Regions from separate parts of the Solibacillus cecembensis genome, predicted to be linked through region 3. Evidence: riboswitches for the same ligand, from Rfam matches in the RefSeq annotation. Region 3 holds a riboswitch; each other region holds the start of a gene.

The links. A riboswitch is a leader RNA that binds a small molecule or an ion and turns the genes downstream of it on or off. The one in region 3 is predicted to bind S-adenosylmethionine.
Region 1: linked by a shared signal. The riboswitch ahead of ACQKIH_RS03260 (O-acetylhomoserine aminocarboxypropyltransferase/cysteine synthase family protein) and the one ahead of ACQKIH_RS17010 (bifunctional homocysteine S-methyltransferase/methylenetetrahydrofolate reductase) in region 3 are both predicted to bind S-adenosylmethionine.
Region 2: linked by a shared signal. The riboswitch ahead of metK (methionine adenosyltransferase) and the one ahead of ACQKIH_RS17010 (bifunctional homocysteine S-methyltransferase/methylenetetrahydrofolate reductase) in region 3 are both predicted to bind S-adenosylmethionine.

Annotation. Positions count from the first base shown of each region.
Region 1 covers NZ_JBNNMF010000002.1:317,487-323,694, forward strand. The annotation lists gene ACQKIH_RS03235 (response regulator transcription factor) at 1-571, opposite strand, end outside; gene ACQKIH_RS03240 (DMT family transporter) at 748-1,614, opposite strand; gene ACQKIH_RS03245 (hypothetical protein) at 1,746-1,976, shown strand; gene ACQKIH_RS03250 (homoserine dehydrogenase) at 2,083-3,069, opposite strand; gene ACQKIH_RS03255 (hypothetical protein) at 3,369-3,767, opposite strand; gene ACQKIH_RS03260 (O-acetylhomoserine aminocarboxypropyltransferase/cysteine synthase family protein) at 4,015-5,319, opposite strand; SAM riboswitch class I at 5,440-5,555, opposite strand; gene nfsA (oxygen-insensitive NADPH nitroreductase) at 5,777-6,208, shown strand, end outside.
Region 2 covers NZ_JBNNMF010000005.1:177,874-184,081, forward strand. The annotation lists gene ACQKIH_RS06605 (dipeptidase) at 1-527, opposite strand, end outside; gene ACQKIH_RS06610 (asparaginase) at 534-1,556, opposite strand; gene metK (methionine adenosyltransferase) at 1,772-2,968, opposite strand; SAM riboswitch class I at 3,329-3,449, opposite strand; gene pckA (phosphoenolpyruvate carboxykinase (ATP)) at 3,651-5,237, shown strand; gene ACQKIH_RS06625 (alpha/beta hydrolase family protein) at 5,366-6,148, opposite strand; gene ACQKIH_RS06630 (NUDIX hydrolase) at 6,132-6,208, opposite strand, start outside.
Region 3 covers NZ_JBNNMF010000021.1:23,456-29,663, reverse strand. The annotation lists gene ACQKIH_RS17020 (protoglobin domain-containing protein) at 523-1,815, shown strand; gene hemG (protoporphyrinogen oxidase) at 1,961-3,346, shown strand; SAM riboswitch class I at 3,442-3,539, shown strand; gene ACQKIH_RS17010 (bifunctional homocysteine S-methyltransferase/methylenetetrahydrofolate reductase) at 3,642-5,486, shown strand; gene metH (methionine synthase) at 5,479-6,208, shown strand, end outside.

The DNA of each region.
Region 1 (6,208 bases), on a different contig from region 3:
CATTGTACGCTTGCTCATTCCAAACAAGTTCATAAATTTCACTAATTGAAAAGACGCGTCCTGCATTTTTTAGTAATAGTTCGGTAATTTTATACTCGGTCGGCGTGAGTTTCACTGGCTCCCCTTCAACGCGAACTTCTCTAGCAGCTACATCTAGCTCCAACCCTACAACTTGCTCAGATGGTTCGTCATACTCGCCCAAATCTACGTAACGTCGTAGCTGCGACTTCACACGTGCCATCAGCTCTAATGGGTGAAATGGTTTCGTAATATAGTCATCTGCCCCGACTGATAGCCCATGGATTTTATCACTTTGCTCTGCCTTCGCACTGAGCATAATGATTGGAATATTACGCGCTGCCCGAATTTTGAACGTCGCCGTAATCCCATCCATCTTCGGCATCATAATGTCTAAAATAATTAAATGGATAGTATTCTCCTCCAGCAGTCGAATCGCTTCAAGCCCATCTGCTGCCTTCAACACATGATAGCCTTCGTTTTTCAAATAAATTTCGATTCCGTCACGAATATCCTGATCATCATCCGTTACAAGCACCGTTAGCTTTTTCATATGCTCACCTCACAACTTTTTCTTATACCTTTATGTTAAAGCGTAAATCTTAACTTCCGCTCATGCAAATTCTGAAGAAATTCTTAAGATTTTTGTTTATTTATTAATTTTCATTATTTTCCATTCAACTAATTCTAATTAAAAAAGCCGTTCATTATAAAGAAAAAGCTACCTCTTTATGAAGCAGCTTTTCGTCCACCTAATGTTAATACAATAATTCCGCTAAGCAATAAGCCGACACCTATCCATGAAGTCGCACTTAAATATTCACCTACCAAAAACACACCGAGCAAGGCTGCTGTTAATGGTTCAGCCAGGCTAAGTGTCACTGCGGCTGAGGAACTAATTTTCTGCAAACCACCTAAAAATAACAGATACGCTAAACTTGTCGCAGCAAGTGCCATAAACAACATCGCCCATAAATTATTCCCCTCATAAATCCAGCCTAATCCATCGCGTGCTGCAAACGGTAATAAAAAAAGAGCACAAATCGTAAACGTCATCGCCACAGCAGGCAATGTTTCCTCTTTCTTCATTAACTGCTTGCTGACATTTGTATACAGTGCAAACATGAAACCTGCACATAAAGCGAGCACAATACCGAATGGATCAATAACCGCTTCCCCGCGATTCACGAATAACAAGACACAGCCAGTAATTGCAAGCCCCGTCGCCATCCCCCATACTCGACTCGGACGTACTTTCCAAAAAAGCCATTCAATCACCCCCGCAAACACAGGTGCACTTCCAATTGTAATAACCGTTCCAACTGCCACGCCAGTGTAGCGGACAGACGTAAAAAATAAACTTTGGAATAAAGCAATCGCTAGTGCAGCTGAAATCGTCCATTTCCATGACCATGTGCGGAAATTGATTTTTCGCATCGCCAAAACAATGATTAATAATAGCCCACCACCAATTGCTGAGCGAATACCTGCTACGCCGAATGACGAAATCCCGTCCGTTAAAAAGGTTTGCGTCGTTCCAACCGTTCCCCAAAGCATCGCCGCAAGCAATACAAAAACATAAGGTAATAAATTCACTACGAACATCCTCCAATTAATTCCATCAAAATTATCTCTATGCTATCATACTTACCTCATCATATTGAGATGAAGTTTCCTTGAAAATTGATTATAATAAAGGGAACACCAACTAGAGGGAGGTCACCTATATGTATAAATCTGTTGAACAAACAGCGCGTGATATCGGAATGCCCGAACATCAAATTTTAAAATACATTTATGCAGGTCGTATTAAAGCCGTTCCAGACGGTGACGATTATTTAATTAACAGTGCGCAATTCGATACGTACCATCTCCATCTCGAACGAATTAAAGAAGAAATTGAGATTTGGAAAAACACACCGATCCCTGAAGATATCGATGTGAAAGATGAAGATTAACTACGATATCTTCTAAAATAAAAGGGATTTCCGCCTGCTCTATGTAAGCTGACGAAATTCCCTTTTTCAATTCTTCATAATCATGATAATTTTATCTTGCTCTAGGTTAAATCGTCACCGTAAACCCCGCGCGCTTCCCAATAATTTCTGCATAATCCTCTACCATCACGCTTGCTGTTGGATACATCCCTGCACCAGGGCCTGTAATTGATAACGTTCCGATATAATTCGTTTCCATGGCCACCGCATTAAACACATCATCCACTGGGTAAAGCGGGTGCTCTTTATCGACTAATACTGGTGATACCTTCGCATAAATCTCACCATTTGCACGTTTTTCTACCTCTGCTACATGGCGATAGCGCAGTCCCTTTTCTGTTGCTTCTGCTACTTGCGCGGCTGTAATTTTTTCAATACCAATTACTTCTACATCCGACCAGTTCGGTTGTTCACCGAATGCTAAGCTCGATAAAATCATCAACTTTTTAAATGCATCTTGACCCGAAACGTCATTAAATGGATCCGCCTCTGCATAGCCTAGACTTTGTGCCTCTTTCAATGCATCATCAAAGCTCCAGCCTTCCGCACGCATTTTCGTTAAAATGTAGTTCGTCGTCCCGTTCAAAATCCCTTGCACACGACTCACATCATTTACTAATAAAATATTTTTCATCGTTTTAATAATCGGTACGCCACCTGCAACGGAGGCCTCATAACCTACGAATACACCATTTTCCTTCGCAAGTGCTTCTAGTTCCGCGCCACGCTTTGCAAACATCACTTTATTCGCTGTAATAACATGACATTTACGTTCTACTGCTTGCTTCAAATAGCTAAATGCCGGCTCTTCATTGACAATCGCTTCAAATACAACTTGTATGCCCTGTTCAGCAAATACTTCGTTAATGCTTTCTGTCATTAAATGCTGCGTTCCTGGCACGCGCTCGCGACTTGCATCTGTTACTAAAATTTTTGAAACTTCCAACTCCACGCCCAACTTCTGGCGGAGCTCCTGCCTCTTTTCGTTTAAAATATGATAAATCCCTTGACCTACTGTGCCAAATCCTAAGATGGCTGCCTTAATTGTTGCCATTACCATTCATCCTCCAAATTCCTTATAAAAACATATCTATATGCACTTCTGATGAATCAAGTGACAAGTGTTCCCGTTCAACACGACATAGACGAACTATTCCAATAATTTATATATAAAAATTCTATCTTATATATTACATGAAAACAAGATAAATCTCTCCTACAAGGACATTTGTTTTCTCTAAACGGTCAAATTTCATTCAAATCTACTTTTGAATGAGCATATTTTGTAAAAATAAAAACGTATCCTGACCCGAAGTCAAAATACGATTTTAGCGTATATACTAATAACACAGGTTAAACTGCTAATTTCACACGATTAAAATTATGTAAATAATAATTACTTAAAACTTTTTTCATTAGTAGCTGTTCTTTTGCTGTGTAGTTCGGAATCGCATATGGACGTTGCACTAGTTGAAATTCTCCGTATTTTAAAAACCATTCTTTTGCCGGCTCTAGAAGATGCGTTGACCCATGTTCTTTGTACTGCTCGGCTACTTCCTTCACAACATAGTTTGAATTTGATAAATGATGAGTTGTCTCCGAGAAAGCACAGTTTCCAAACACCTTTTGCCACATCATATCAACATCCGCCAAAATTTCTTGAATTGCCATTGCGTTTACAAATTTCTTTAGATCATTTAGTTCATAAATAATATATGCGGCCACATTTTGTGCACTGTATACATTTCCCATTTCAAACAACTCCTTTTCATTTATTAAGATAGCGTACTTGCTCAAGGGGGTTCACTACTTGCAAGTACGCAATCTCCAAGTAACTTAAACGATGCTTCAACATTATTTACATTACTTGGTTTATAATTCCTATTTTATTACTTGGTTTTAAAATTGTCAATAATTCTTATAAAATTACTAGGTATTAAACTTTCAAAACTCGCCCCCTAACGAAATGATGAAAGGCGAGCAAGTTTCTTCTATTATATTAGGCTTGTGTTTCCACTTCTAAAGTAGACGCTATTTTCGCTAAAGCCTGTTCTAAATCTGCAATAATATCTTCAACTGCTTCCAACCCGATTGATAAGCGAATGAGCTCCTCAGATACACCAGCTACTTTTAATTCTTCCGTTGATAATTGTTGGTGAGTTGTAGATGCTGGGTGGATAATTAATGAGCGCGCGTCCCCTACATTGGCTACATGTGAGAATAATTCCACGTTGTCAATAACTTGGCGACCTGCTTCACGTCCACCTTTAATGCCAAATGTTAAAATTGAGCCAAAGCCGTTTTTCAAATATTTCTTCGCTAATTCATGTGAAGGGAAATCTTCAAACCCGTTATAGTTTACATAGTCTACGAATGGGTGGTTACGTAAATATTCCGCTACTTTTAATGTATTTTCATTGTGGCGTACGATACGCAAATGAAGCGTTTCTAGCCCTTGTAAAAAGTTAAATGCTGCATCTGCAGATAATGTTGGACCGAAATCACGTAACAGTTGAACACGTAGCTTTGTGGCAAATGCAGCCCCTGCTGTGTCAATTCCATAACGAAGTCCGTGATATGACGTATCTGGCTCAGTAAATCCATCATGACGTCCTTGTGTCCAATCAAATTTCCCTGCATCCACGACAATACCACCAATTGTCGTACCGTGACCGCCAATCCATTTTGTAGCCGAATGAATGACAACATCCGCTCCAAACTCAATTGGGTTCCCACCATATGGCGAAGCAAATGTGCTATCGATTAATACTGGTAAGCCGTTTTGATGTGCGATATTGGCTACTGCTTCAATATCTAACACATTTAAGCTTGGATTTCCTATAATTTCTGCAAATACAGCTTTTGTCTTATCTGTAATTGCACTGCGGAAATTTTCTGGGTCCTTTTCATCTACAAATTTCACCGTAATGCCGTAGCGTGGTAATGTTGTCGCAAATAAATTATACGTTCCACCGTAAAGTGAACCTGCTGCAACGATCTCGTCTCCAGCACCTGCTAAGTTTAAAATAGAAAATGCAATAGCTGCTGCACCAGATGAAAGTGCTACTGCCGCTGATCCCCCTTCTAATAAAGCAACACGCTCTTCAAAAGCACCAACAGTCGGGTTCATAATACGTGAATAAATATTGCCCGCCTCTTCTAATGCAAATAATCGCTGCGCATGAGCAGTATCTTTAAATGCATAAGCCGTTGAGCGGTAAATTGGCACCGCAATCGCACCCGTTACAGGATCTGGCTTTTGTCCTCCGTGTAGTAATAATGTTTCTGGTCGTAAATTTGTCATTAATCATAACCTCCAAAATAGTATTCGATGGTGAAATCGGTGTTATCGAGGAGGAGTTTTTTGAATGAAAAAAACCCTCTTCAGTTAAGAAGAGGGTTTGCAAATGAGCAAGTTTGCCTCCTCTTATCTTTCAAAATGCAAATTGCATCTTGTAGGAAGTAGCACCTTAGTCAGTTCGTCACTCACTGGTTGCTGGGCATCTCAGGGCCTATTCCCTCCGCCACTCTTGATAAGAGTATGTGATTTATGTTCCATCGTTGTTTCACAGTATAAAACAGATTCTAGCCATTCGTCAACAGTTAATTTAAAATTTTCTGATATTCATAATATTCCAAGCAAAAAAACCTTATCGGCGCACATAACAGCATTAACAATAGTCATCTGCATATAAATCGACTAGAATAAGCTTAAAGGAACGTTCCTTTACATTTATTTTTACATAGGGGGAGAAATTGACATGCAAACAAGAGAACTTTTACGAAGTCATTCATCGGTTCGAAAATATTCAGGTGAGCAAATTCCAAAAGAGACGATTATCGATTTAATCGAAACGGCGCAAATGGCTGCGAGCTCGCATTTTGTCCAAGCCTATAGCGTTATTTGGGTAACGGATGAAGAGAAAAAAGCAAAACTGGGTGAGCTATCAAAAAATGATTTCCAGTTCAAAACAGCGGGAGCTTCTTTCTTATTTTGCGTGGATTTCAAGCGTCTACAAGTGGCCGGTCAAAAGCACGGCGTTGACATTGTGACAGATTCAGCTGAAAACTTGCTTGTTGGTGTAGCAGACGTTTCATTATTTGCACAAAACTTTGTAGTTGCTGCTGAAGCAATGGGTTACGGCATTTGCTATATTGGTGGGGCACGTAATAACCCTGCTGAAATAAGCGAG
Region 2 (6,208 bases), on a different contig from region 3:
TTTTCACTTAAATGAGAAACATCCGTAAAAATTTTATGTTCATTATTTAACTGAATAATTTCTCGTCCAAAACTTGTCACACCTCGTGCCAAATCTTCTCCAACACCATCTGCCGCTTCGTTTGAAAAATTCCAAGTTAATCCTATATTGAGCACACCGAAATCTTTAAATATATGCCACATTTTTATATCGCCTTCAAAGAAATCCACGCCCTCTATCGTTAAAAATGCCCCGATTTCATTTTCTTTTAGCTGTCCGATTTGAGACCATTCTTTTATATGTACCACATGATTTCCAGGAGAAATGACATAATTATTAAAATAATAAATTTGACGAAGTGCGCTTTTAATCTTGTCTTGTTTTGGTATGTCTGGAGAAATGAAAATAGCAAACGCTTGGACTTTCACATGACCCGCGCGTAAATTTTCTAAATTTGCATCTAAATGTTTCGAGTCTAGAAAATTCAGTTTATTATTTTCAAATCTTAACAATACATCACAATGCAAATCAATAATTGGGTAGTTCAAATCACATCACACTTCTTCCTTCATAGTTTTTGAAAGCTTAAAGTTTACTTGTAACTTACCAACAACTTCATTTCGGGCATTTAATACTCTCGGAAGGGCGTATTCGATTAGTTCGTTATACTCGTCAGTTGTAATCAAATCTAATTGTTTCAACAATTCCATTGCCACAGGATAACTTGCACGAGAATTCCCATCATCTATTTTTATTGCAACCCCTAATTTCTTTTCAATATGACCGATACAATAAACACCTTCTGCACCAGCTTTCGCAATGAGCTTGCCCTTACATACTTTTATTAAATCCGAACAAAAACGATCCGTTCCTCCAATCATTTCCGGTTCATCAATAATAGATTGCACCATCTTTTGAATCGCATTAGTTCGCTGTGGATTGTACTTTGAATTTGCCGCTAAATTCGCATAACCAAGTGCAATATTATACATCGGCAGGCAATGTACAGGGACGCCACATCCATCAACCCCCATTTGAATCTTATCGATTGGGTACTCACAGATGTCACTAATTGTGTGTAAAATCCGCTGTTGGACTGGGTGATTCAATTCATAGTAATTTGCAACTTCTTCATTTAAAGCTTTCGCTGTTAATAACATGCCTGTATGCTTCCCCGAACAATTATTATGAATTGCACTAAATTCCTTTTGCTCAGTCAGCATTTTTTCATATGTTTTTGTATGGCGTGGTGGATGTGTACCACATTTTAACGCGCTGATTTGTAAATCTGCTTTATCCAAATTGCCCATGACCGTTTCGGTGTGGAAATCCTCCCCGCTATGAGAAGCACAAAATAACGATATATCTTTAGATGCAAGATCGTACTTTTCGATAATCCCCGCTTCAATTGCCGGGATTACTTGAAATAGTTTCATAGACGAACGGGCAAAGATTTCCCTCTGACTATCACCTAATTGGCTAATAATATTTCCTGCATCATCAACTACTATAATTGTTCCATAATGCTTTGACTCAATGATATTCCCTCTACAAACATGAACTAACTCTGTCGGCATCACAAAACCCTCCATTCTATTAACTCTACATTATAGTTAAAAAATTCAAATAAATCTATATATTTATGATGTCCCCATTGAACCAATAAGTTTCCCCTTAATATATGTAAGTTATTTCTATATTAAATGCTGCAATTTCATTTTCATGAAAAAAAACACAAAAAAGCCGAAACGTTGATTAAACCAACGTTTCGACTTTTCCTAATTCTACCTTATTATAAACCAGCTCTTGCTCGTAATTCCGCTGCTTTATCTGTCTTTTCCCAAGAAACATCTATATCTGTACGACCGAAGTGACCGTATGCCGCTGTTTGCTTGTAAATTGGACGGCGTAAATCAAGCATTTTAATAATGCCTGCTGGACGTAGGTCGAATAATTCACGTACCCACTCCACCATTTGGCTTTCTTCCACTTTCCCTGTGCCGAATGTATCAACAGCAATCGAAACTGGTTGTGCAACACCAATTGCATATGCAAGCTGTACTTCTGCACGATCAGCAAGTCCCGCAGCAACAATGTTTTTGGCAACATAACGTGCTGCATATGCTGCAGAACGGTCAACTTTTGTCGCGTCCTTACCAGAGAATGCTCCACCACCGTGACGCGCATAACCACCGTATGTATCAACGATGATTTTACGACCTGTTAAACCTGCATCGCCTTTAGGTCCACCAATAACGAAGCGGCCTGTTGGGTTAATAAAGTATTTCGTTGCTTCATCTAATAATTCAGCAGGTACGATTGGTTGAATAACATGTGCCTTCATATCTGCTTGAATTTGCTCTAATGTCGCTTCTTCATCATGCTGTGTTGAAATAACAATCGTATCGACACGCACTGGTACGTTATTTTCATCATACTCGATTGTTACTTGTGTTTTACCATCTGGACGTAAGTAATCAAGCTCGCCAGATTTACGAACTTCCGCTAAACGACGCGCTAATTTATGTGCTAATGAGATTGGTAATGGCATAAGCTCTGGTGTTTCGTTACATGCATAACCAAACATTAAGCCTTGATCACCAGCACCAATCGCTTCTAATTCTTCATCTGTCATCGAGCCTTCGCGTGCTTCTAATGCTTGGTCAACACCTTGTGCGATGTCAGGAGATTGCTCACCTACAGCTACAAGAACCGCCAAGTTTTCTGCATCAAAGCCGTATTTACCGCGCGTATAGCCGATACCTGCTACTGTATCACGGATAATACCCTTCATATCTACATATGTAGACGTTGTAATTTCACCCGCAACTAATACTAAGCCTGTTGTTACCGTAGTTTCACAAGCTACACGTGCATTCGGATCTTCTGCTAAAATAGCATCTAAAATGGCATCTGAAATTTGATCACAAATTTTATCTGGATGCCCTTCTGTTACACTTTCTGATGTAAACAGTCGACGATTTTTCATTTCATTTCCTCCTAGGTCACTTTGCAAATTTGATACGGTACTCGTTACCCATGTCCGTTTATAATTCAACTTGCCTATTTGACATTCATCCCCACTTATAAAGAATAGGAGACTTCCGCTGAAACAAGTTAATTATAAACGCCAAGCTTTTCTGCTTTAACACGAGGGTTTTGAAAGGTTGTTTATTTATAGTAAAAACGCGTTTTATTTGAAATTAATATTTTGGCTACTTTACGATTCATAAGAAGTATTACATTCCTTTAGAAACAGTAACTATCACCCAAATAAAAAAAACCCCTCTACTCACATGGTGCGCTTATCACGCGTGAGGAAAGGGGGAATATGTTTCGTTACCTTTCACTCTTATCGTTCAAGGGTAATTCCCCTTGCATCAGGTTGGCACCAACACGTTACGTTATGACACGTATTGCAGGTTGCCGGGTTTCATAGGGCCTGACCCTCCACCAGCTCGGGATAAGAGTATCCGTTCAATTAAACATCTTACGTTAAAAAAAATTGACCGTCAACTAATTTTGTCTTCTTTTCACAACTTGCCTAAATAAGAAAAAATTTTTATCTAATTAGTATAGATAAATGAAGGCAATGTGTTATACTATTTTTGAATTAACTAACCACTCCCCTCCACAAGGGAATACTATGAAAAAAGGATGGTATTTAATCGATGAATTCGGTAGAAATTGCTAACGAGCTGAAAGAACTTTTAAACGGGGAAAACATTAATAACCAATTATCAGTACCACAATTAGTTGAAAAAGCAACATCACGTGGAGAAGCAACATTAACTGTTGATGGTGCATTACGCGCTGAAACAGGCAAATATACAGGCCGCTCTCCTAAAGATAAATATACAGTAGAAGAAGACGACTCTAAAGATAAAATTGACTGGGGTAAAGTCAATCGCCCAATCTCACCTGAAGTGTTTGACAATCTTTATGTTAAAGTTGTTAACTACTTGAAAGAACGCGATGAATTATTCGTATTCAACGGTTTTGCAGGTGCCGATAAAGCATCACAATTATCAATTAAAGTAATTAACGAATATGCTTGGCATAATCTTTTCTGTCATCAATTATTCATCCGTCCAACAGAAGAAGAACTTGCTTCTCACATGGCTGAATTTACAATCGTATCTGCACCAAACTTCAAAGCAGATCCTGCAGTTGATGGGACAGATTCAGAAACATTTATTATCACTTCTCTTGAGAAGAAAATTATTTTAATCGGTGGTACAGAATACGCTGGCGAAATGAAAAAATCAATCTTTGGTATTATGAACTACTTACTACCTGAGCAAGGGATTTTCCCAATGCACTGCTCGGCAAACGTTGGTGAAGAAGGCGATGTTGCTTTATTCTTCGGTTTATCAGGTACTGGTAAAACAACTTTATCTGCAGATGCTGATCGTAAATTAATCGGTGATGATGAGCATGGCTGGTCAGATAATGGTGTGTTCAATATTGAAGGTGGATGTTATGCAAAAACAATCAACCTTTCAGCTGAAAAAGAGCCTGAAATTTACAATGCAATCAAATTCGGTTCGGTTTTAGAAAACGTAGCAGTAGATCCAGAAACACGCATTTGCGATTACGATGATGGTTCATTAACTGAAAACACACGTGTAGCATACCCGATTGATTATATTGACAATATCGTATTACCATCTGTTGCAGGTCACCCAAAAACAATCGTATTTTTAACTGCGGATGCTTTCGGTGTATTACCTCCAGTTTCTAAATTAACAAAAGAGCAAGCGATGTATCACTTCTTAAGTGGTTTCACATCAAAATTAGCTGGTACAGAGCGCGGCGTTACTGAGCCAGAACCAGTATTCTCAACATGCTTCGGTTCTCCATTCTTACCACTACCTGCAACAGTTTATGCAGATCAATTAGGTAAGAAAATTGACGAGCACGGTTCACAAGTATTTTTAGTGAACACAGGTTGGACTGGTGGCGAATACGGTGTAGGTAGCCGTATGAAACTTTCTTATACACGTGCAATGGTACGTGCAGCAATCGAAGGCAAATTAAACGACGTTGAAACAATTCAAGACGCTGTATTCGGATTAAACATCCCAACAGCTGTTGAAGGCGTTCCATCTGAAGTATTAAACCCTCGTGATGCATGGGCAGATAAAGCAGCTTACGATAAAAAAGCAGCTGAACTTGCTGATTTATTCAAAAACAATTTCAAAAAATTTGCCAATGTAGATGAATCAATCTCTACAAAAGGTGGCCCATTAGCTTAATTGCTAAACCATTCCTAAACGACATAACGTTAAAATTTTAACTTCACTATATATTTTATATCATAGAAAAAAAAGGCTAACTCGTAAGTATTTCACTTGCAAGTTAGCCTTCTTTTTTGCTGCTACATTCAATGATGCGACTTCATCCACTCACATAGTTTTTGAACGGTTTCTCTATTGTACTTTGGTGGATAATAATGCTTGTAGCCAGTTGTATACCACGTTTCTACCGGCTTTTCCTCCGCCTTTAAATACCGCTCTAATTGGTACGCATGCTCAATGTCTACATGCGCATCTTCCGTACCATGAATGATTAAAACAGGTGCTTGAACTTGCTCAATTGCATAGAGGGGAGTCCTACTCTCATACAGTTCGGGTACTTTATTTGGCGTCCCACCGATAATGCGTTTTAAGCCTCTGCGCATGTCCACTCGTTCCCAGTAAGTAGCCCCCGCATCAGACACACCCGCCCATGTGACAACGGACTGGATATCATTTCGGATAATCGCTGTCCACAATACCATCAAACCACCGCGTGAAAAACCGTATAAGTGAACGTTATCTTTCTTTATAAATTGCTTTAGTACATCCACACCGTACACTGCATCAAAACGATCTTCCCCAGCAAACTCATCTTTTCCTTCTCCCCCGCGATTCCCCCGGTAATACGGAGCAAACACGACAAAGCCTTGTGCCGCAAATTGAGCAATGCGCGCCGGACGAACCATGCCAATCGATTGTAAGCCCCCACGTAAATACAGTAAGCCTTCATAGTCCCCTTGCTGTTTTGGACGTGCAAGCAAGCCTTTTACCCGTAGCCCTTGTGACCAATATGTAATTTCATCTAACCGAATCGCTGGGTTTGGAGAAGGATAGTTTCGCATGGAAAAGATTTCACCATTGTCTTTCATGATTTTTCACTTCCTGTAACATCTTCTTCATCCCCGCATCTCGCATGTAAAAGCTCAAAT
Region 3 (6,208 bases):
AAGTAATGGGAATCCAAATAAAAATAAGTACCCTCCATTGGAAACTTATTTAATATAGGTAGGAATAATAGGTTAATAATTAGCATATATATATATGACGGTATGCGCATTTTCTATAAATAGCCTACCATCAACATTTACAAATTTTACATTGAATTCTATAGTTTGTATAATTTCATTTTCCGGGAAATGAAATAAATACATTCTATTCAAAAATCATTAGGTACAATGAAAGCGAAATCTCTCTGTTTACAAACTTGTTTTTGGTGATATGTAATACTAAATTACTAAAAATAGCGCTAGGGAAATAGCGGGCATATTTTTTTAGTCGTTATTGTTTATATGAATCACTGCTTTGCTTCTTTATAATGTTGTTAACTAGTATAATTATTATAGATAAGTAAATAGTTTGTATTGAATATGTAAATTGATATATCGAAAACTTTAGGGGTACTTAAATAAACTATAGACGTCATTTATATCATTCCGAAATACAATATTAGAATAGGCGAGGGTAAGTTAATGTTTTTTAAAAAAAAGGATGCTATTCCAAATGCGATGATAAATGATGTAGCTGTTAAGTTAGAGTATATAGGCAATTTAAAGGTAAGCAAACAGATTCAAATGCTTAATTTAACAGAGGAAGATTTGAAGTATTTGAAAGTCTTTAAACCACAAGTGGATAATAATATTGAGTTGGTCGTTGATGCATTCTATCAAAACTTAGGAATGGAATCTAGTTTGACGAAAATTATTAGCGATCATAGCTCCGTAGAACGCTTAAAATTAACATTGAAAAAGCATATTAGCGAAATGTTTGAAGGAATTATTGATGATGAATATTTTGCGAAACGCATTAAAATTGCGCAAGTACATGTTCATATTGGCTTAAAAACAAAATGGTATATTGGTGCTTTCCAAAGTTTATTTATTGTTTTTATTCAATTAGTGAAGGAAAACATTGTGAATGATGAGCAGCGCTTTAAAACAATCGAAGCAATTTCGAAAATATTAAACTTTGAGCAACAAATTGTTTTAGAAGAATTTGAGGCAGTACTGGACCGAATGAAAGGCCAATTAGCAGAAGAAAAACGCCACATTGGTAATTCTATTATTAAATCATCGTCGAATTTAGCAGCGATTTCTGAGGAAACAAATGCAGCATTCCAACAGCTGACAGCGCAATCACAGGTGATGACTTCCTATGCGAAAAAAGCCATTGATATTTCGAATATGGCGAATAAACAAGCAAGAAATGGAAAGAGCCAATTACATCGCCAAGTTGATTGTATGAATGATATTCATCATTCAGTTGGTTCGATTTCTGAAGAGATTGATAAGCTAGTCGAAATTTCAAAAGAAATGGAAGCTACAATGGGCATTGTAACAAATATTGCGAACCAAACAAATTTATTGGCGCTAAATGCTGCAATTGAAGCGGCACGAGCTGGAGAAGCGGGTAAAGGCTTTGGTGTTGTAGCGGGTGAAGTGCGAAAGCTATCTGAACAAACGAAAGAGTCGGCTGTCAATGTAGGCGAATTATTAAAAAATACGAATGATCGCACGATGAAATTGCTTGAATCATTGGAGCAAATTCAGAAAGCCGTTCAAACAGGCGAAGAAAATATGGGCGGAACCGAAGAACAATTCTCTCTTATCGTGGAGGCTATGGATGAAACGAAAGCACAAAATAACCTAGTCGAACATGAGGTAGAACAGATTTGTGATATCATATCGGAACTTGGTCGAGCATTTGATGAGGTAACAGATTCAGCTGATGCGTTAGCGATAATTTCAAATGGACTAGAAAAATAATGTACTTAATAAACCCAGGTCATTTTGATTCCCTTTAAAATGGCCTTTTTCGTGCGAATTTTGTAATACACAGTTTGCCTATTTTGAAAGAAAACCGTTTATACTGAATGAGAGTATAGCTTGTACGGGAATGGGAGCGAATATGATGAAAACAGTGATAGTTGTAGGTGGCGGAATTACAGGACTTTGCACGATGCATTATTTGAAAAGACAAATGGCTGAGAAAAAAGTGGAAGCGCGACTTATTTTAATAGAAAAGAATGCGTATTTAGGTGGGAAAATTCATTCGGAATATGAAGCAGATTTTATTATGGAAACGGGCGCGGACTCCATTGTTGCGCGTCATCCTGGCGTGTTAGAACTTGTGCGTGAATTGGATTTTGAATCGGAACTCATATATAACGAGACGGGCATTTCCTATATTCATACAAATAATGAGCTGCATGCGATTCCAGCGGGCTCAACATTCGGTATTCCGATGAGTGTTGATTCACTGATGGCGAGTACGCTCATTTCTGATGAGGGAAAGAAACGTGCTTTGCAAGATTTCGAAATACCGAATACGAATTTTACGAAGGACAGCTCTATAGGGGAATTTTTAGAGTTTTTCTTAGGGAAAGAAATTGTACATAATCAGATTGCCCCCGTATTATCAGGCGTTTATTCAGGGGATCTGTACCAATTAAGTTTAGCAGCGACCCTCCCTTATTTAGTTGATTATAAAAATGACTTTGGTTCAATTATTAAAGGATTTGAAGAAAATCGGGAGCAGTTTGAGAAGGCGGCCAATAAAAAGTTTATATCTTTTAAAAACGGCTTGTCTGCGGTAATTAATAGACTGGAAGAAATGATGCCTGATGTGGAATTTATAAAAAATGCCACGACAGAAAGTGTTCGAAAAGTAGGGACGCACTATGAGGTAGTTGTGAACGGAGAAAGGATAGAAGCAAACGTTGTTGTGCTTGCCGTTCCAAATGACACCGTGCGTAAAGTGTTAGCGGATGCATCATTAGATAAAAACTTAGCGCTGTTTTCAACGGCATCTGTCCTTACATTATATGTAGGTTTTGATGTACCAGATGATGTATTACCGGCTGATGGCACGGGTTTTATCGTTTCACATCACAGTGATTTAATATGTAATGCATCTACTTGGACGAGCCGGAAATGGAAGCATACGTCGGGACAAGGGAATCTACTCGTACGCTTATTTTATAAAAATAGTAACCCACGCTATGAAGAGTTAGCCGCAATGTCTGATGAGGAGCTAACAGCGGTCGCACGGGAGGATATTCGTTTAAGTCTTGGCATTGAAGCTCAGCCAAAAATAGTGAATGTGACAAAGTGGATTGATCAAATGCCGCGCTATGATTTAGCACATAAAGATGCGCTTCATGTTATTGTAGAGGATTTAAAGATTCATTATCCAAACGTAATACTTGCCGGATGTTCGTATTTTGGAGTGGGCATTGGTGCATGTATTCAAAACGGAAAGACGACTGCACAGCAAATAATCAATGCAATTGTGTAAAGTTATGCTTGAATATGCTAACAGGTATTGACGTTTTTTTCATATAACGTTATGATTCTGTTATTATTGTTATTGTTCAAAAAATTCATAATTATATCTTATCGAGAGAAGTTGAGGGACTGGCCCTATGAAACTTCAGCAACCAACGAATGTCAGGTGCTAAATCCAGCAGGCAAATGCCAGAAGATGAGAGGGACCTAAAATTACAATGTGTAATGCCTTCTTTTGTTTTTGAAAGAAGGCTTTTTTATATCAATAAATGACTGAAAATACTGTGAATATTGGAGTGAATACAATGGGTTTATTAGAGGATTTAAAAACAAATGTATTAACAGCTGACGGCGCAATTGGCACATTATTATATTCTTACGGTTTAGATTATTGTCATGAAGAAATGAATATTGTACGACCAGAAATTATTGAAAAAATACATGGTGAGTATATTGCAGCGGGCGCGGACATTATTCAAACGAATACATATGGGGCAAACGCAATTAAGCTTGCTCGCTACGGTTATGAAAAGCGCGTGCAAGAATTCAATGAAGCGGCAATTCAAATTGCTAAGCGAGCAGCTGCTCCAGGTGGGCAATATGTGTTAGCAACAATCGGAGGCATTCGCGGCGTTCGAAAAAATGATGTGACATTAGCAGAAATATTAAATGCGTTTGAGGAACAGGCAGAAGTACTTCTTGCAGGGCAACCAGATGGCTTTTTACTCGAAACCTATTATGATTTTGAGGAATTAACACATTGTGTTCATTTATTGCGCACATTAACGGATTTACCGATTATTGCGCAAGTGACGATGCAGGAGCCAGGTATTTTGCAAAATGGATTGTCATTAAATGCGGCTTTAACGGAGCTTGTTTCTTTAGGTGCGGATATTGTCGGCAGTAACTGTCGCTTAGGACCATTCCATACAATTCAAGCATTTGAAGGTGTAGCACTTCCGGAAAATGCGTTTTTATCTGCATCTCCTAACGCTTCATTATTAGATGTGGAAGACGGGCGTGTTGTTTATGAGTCAGAGGCAGATTATTTTGCACGTGCTGCTGTTGAATTAGTTGGCCAAGGTGTTCGTTTAATTGGTGGCTGCTGTGGGACGACACCAAAGCATATTGCGGCAGTAAAAAGCCGTTTAGCGCATATAAAACCAATTACTGAAAAACAAGTGAAGCAAGGCCGTACAGAGTTTGTGCGTGTCCCGGAACCACGTCAGCAAGAGCCACTACATGTAAAGGCAAAGCGCGAACGTTCAGTTATTGTAGAGCTAGATACACCACGCCATTTAGAAATTGATGGCTTTGTGGAAGGGGCAAAAAAATTATACAACGCAGGTGCGGATGTCATTATGATGGCGGATAATTCCCTTGCCTCTCCGCGTATAAGTAATATTGCAATGGCGGCTATTTTGAAACAGCACGGTATTCGTACATTGCCACATTTAACTTGCCGTGACCGTAATTTAATCGGTTTGCAGTCACATTTAATGGGTTTAGATGCATTAGAGCTGCATGATCTGTTAGTGGTGACGGGTGACCCGACAAAAGTGGGCGACTTCCCTGGGGCAACGAGTGTCTATGATGTGTCATCTATGGAGTTAATTTCATTAGTGAAACAATTAAATGAAGGTGTTTCTTTCACAGGGAAAACATTGCGTAAGCAGGCGAATTTCTCGGTAGCAGGGGCGTTCAATCCGAATGTGCGTGTAGTAGAACGTGCGGTTGCTCGTTTAGAAAAGAAAATTGAACATGGTGCGGATTATTTCATATCGCAGCCAGTGTATACAAAAGAGAAGATTAAAGAAATTTATGAGGCGACAAAGCATTTAGAGACGCCGATATACATTGGGATTATGCCTTTAACATCATTTAGAAGTGCGGAATTCCTACACCATGAAGTACCAGGGATTAAGTTGTCAGAGGAAGTACTTGCGCGTATGGAAGCTTGCGGTGAGGACAAAGAAGCGGCAACGAAAGAGGGCATTGCAATTGCGAAAGAGCTTTTAGAAACAGCTTGTCAGTATTTTAATGGAATTTATTTAATTACACCATTCTTACGCTACGATATGACGTTAGAATTAATCGATTATATCAAAGCTTTCGACGTGAAATATAAAGGAGCTCATACAAATGCTTAATCATCCAATCCAAGAACAACTACGAAAACGAATATTAATAATAGATGGTGCGATGGGGACAATGCTTCAAAATGAAAATTTGACCTATGAAGATTTCGGCGGTGAGGATTTAGATGGCTGCAATGAAAATCTGATTTTAACGCGACCAGATGTACTAGGGAAAATTCACCGTGCGTATTTAGAAGCCGGTTCAGATATCATTTGTACAAATACATTTGGTGCGACACCACTTGTATTAAATGAATACGACCTTGGGCATAAGGCGGTAGAAATTAATAAACGCGCGGTGGAAATTGCACTAGAGGCGTCACGTGAATTTTCGACACCAGAATGGCCACGTTTTGTTGCAGGGGCGATCGGGCCTACGACAAAAACATTGTCTGTAACAGGTGGGATTACATTTGAAGAGTTAGAAGAAAATTTCTATGTACAAGCCAAAGCATTGATTGAAGCTGGCTCAGATTTACTATTACTTGAAACCTCTCAAGATATGCTCAATGTAAAGGCGGGTACAATTGCCGTGCGTCGTGCATTTGATGAATTAGGAATCGAGCTGCCTGTGATGATTTCAGGAACAATCGAGCCAATGGGAACAACACTTGCAGGGCAATCGATTGAGGCTTTTTATATTTCAATTGAGCATATTCAACCACTATCTGTAGGCTTAAACTGTGCGACAGGACCGGAATTCATGACGGATCATATTCGTTCATTAGCGGAGT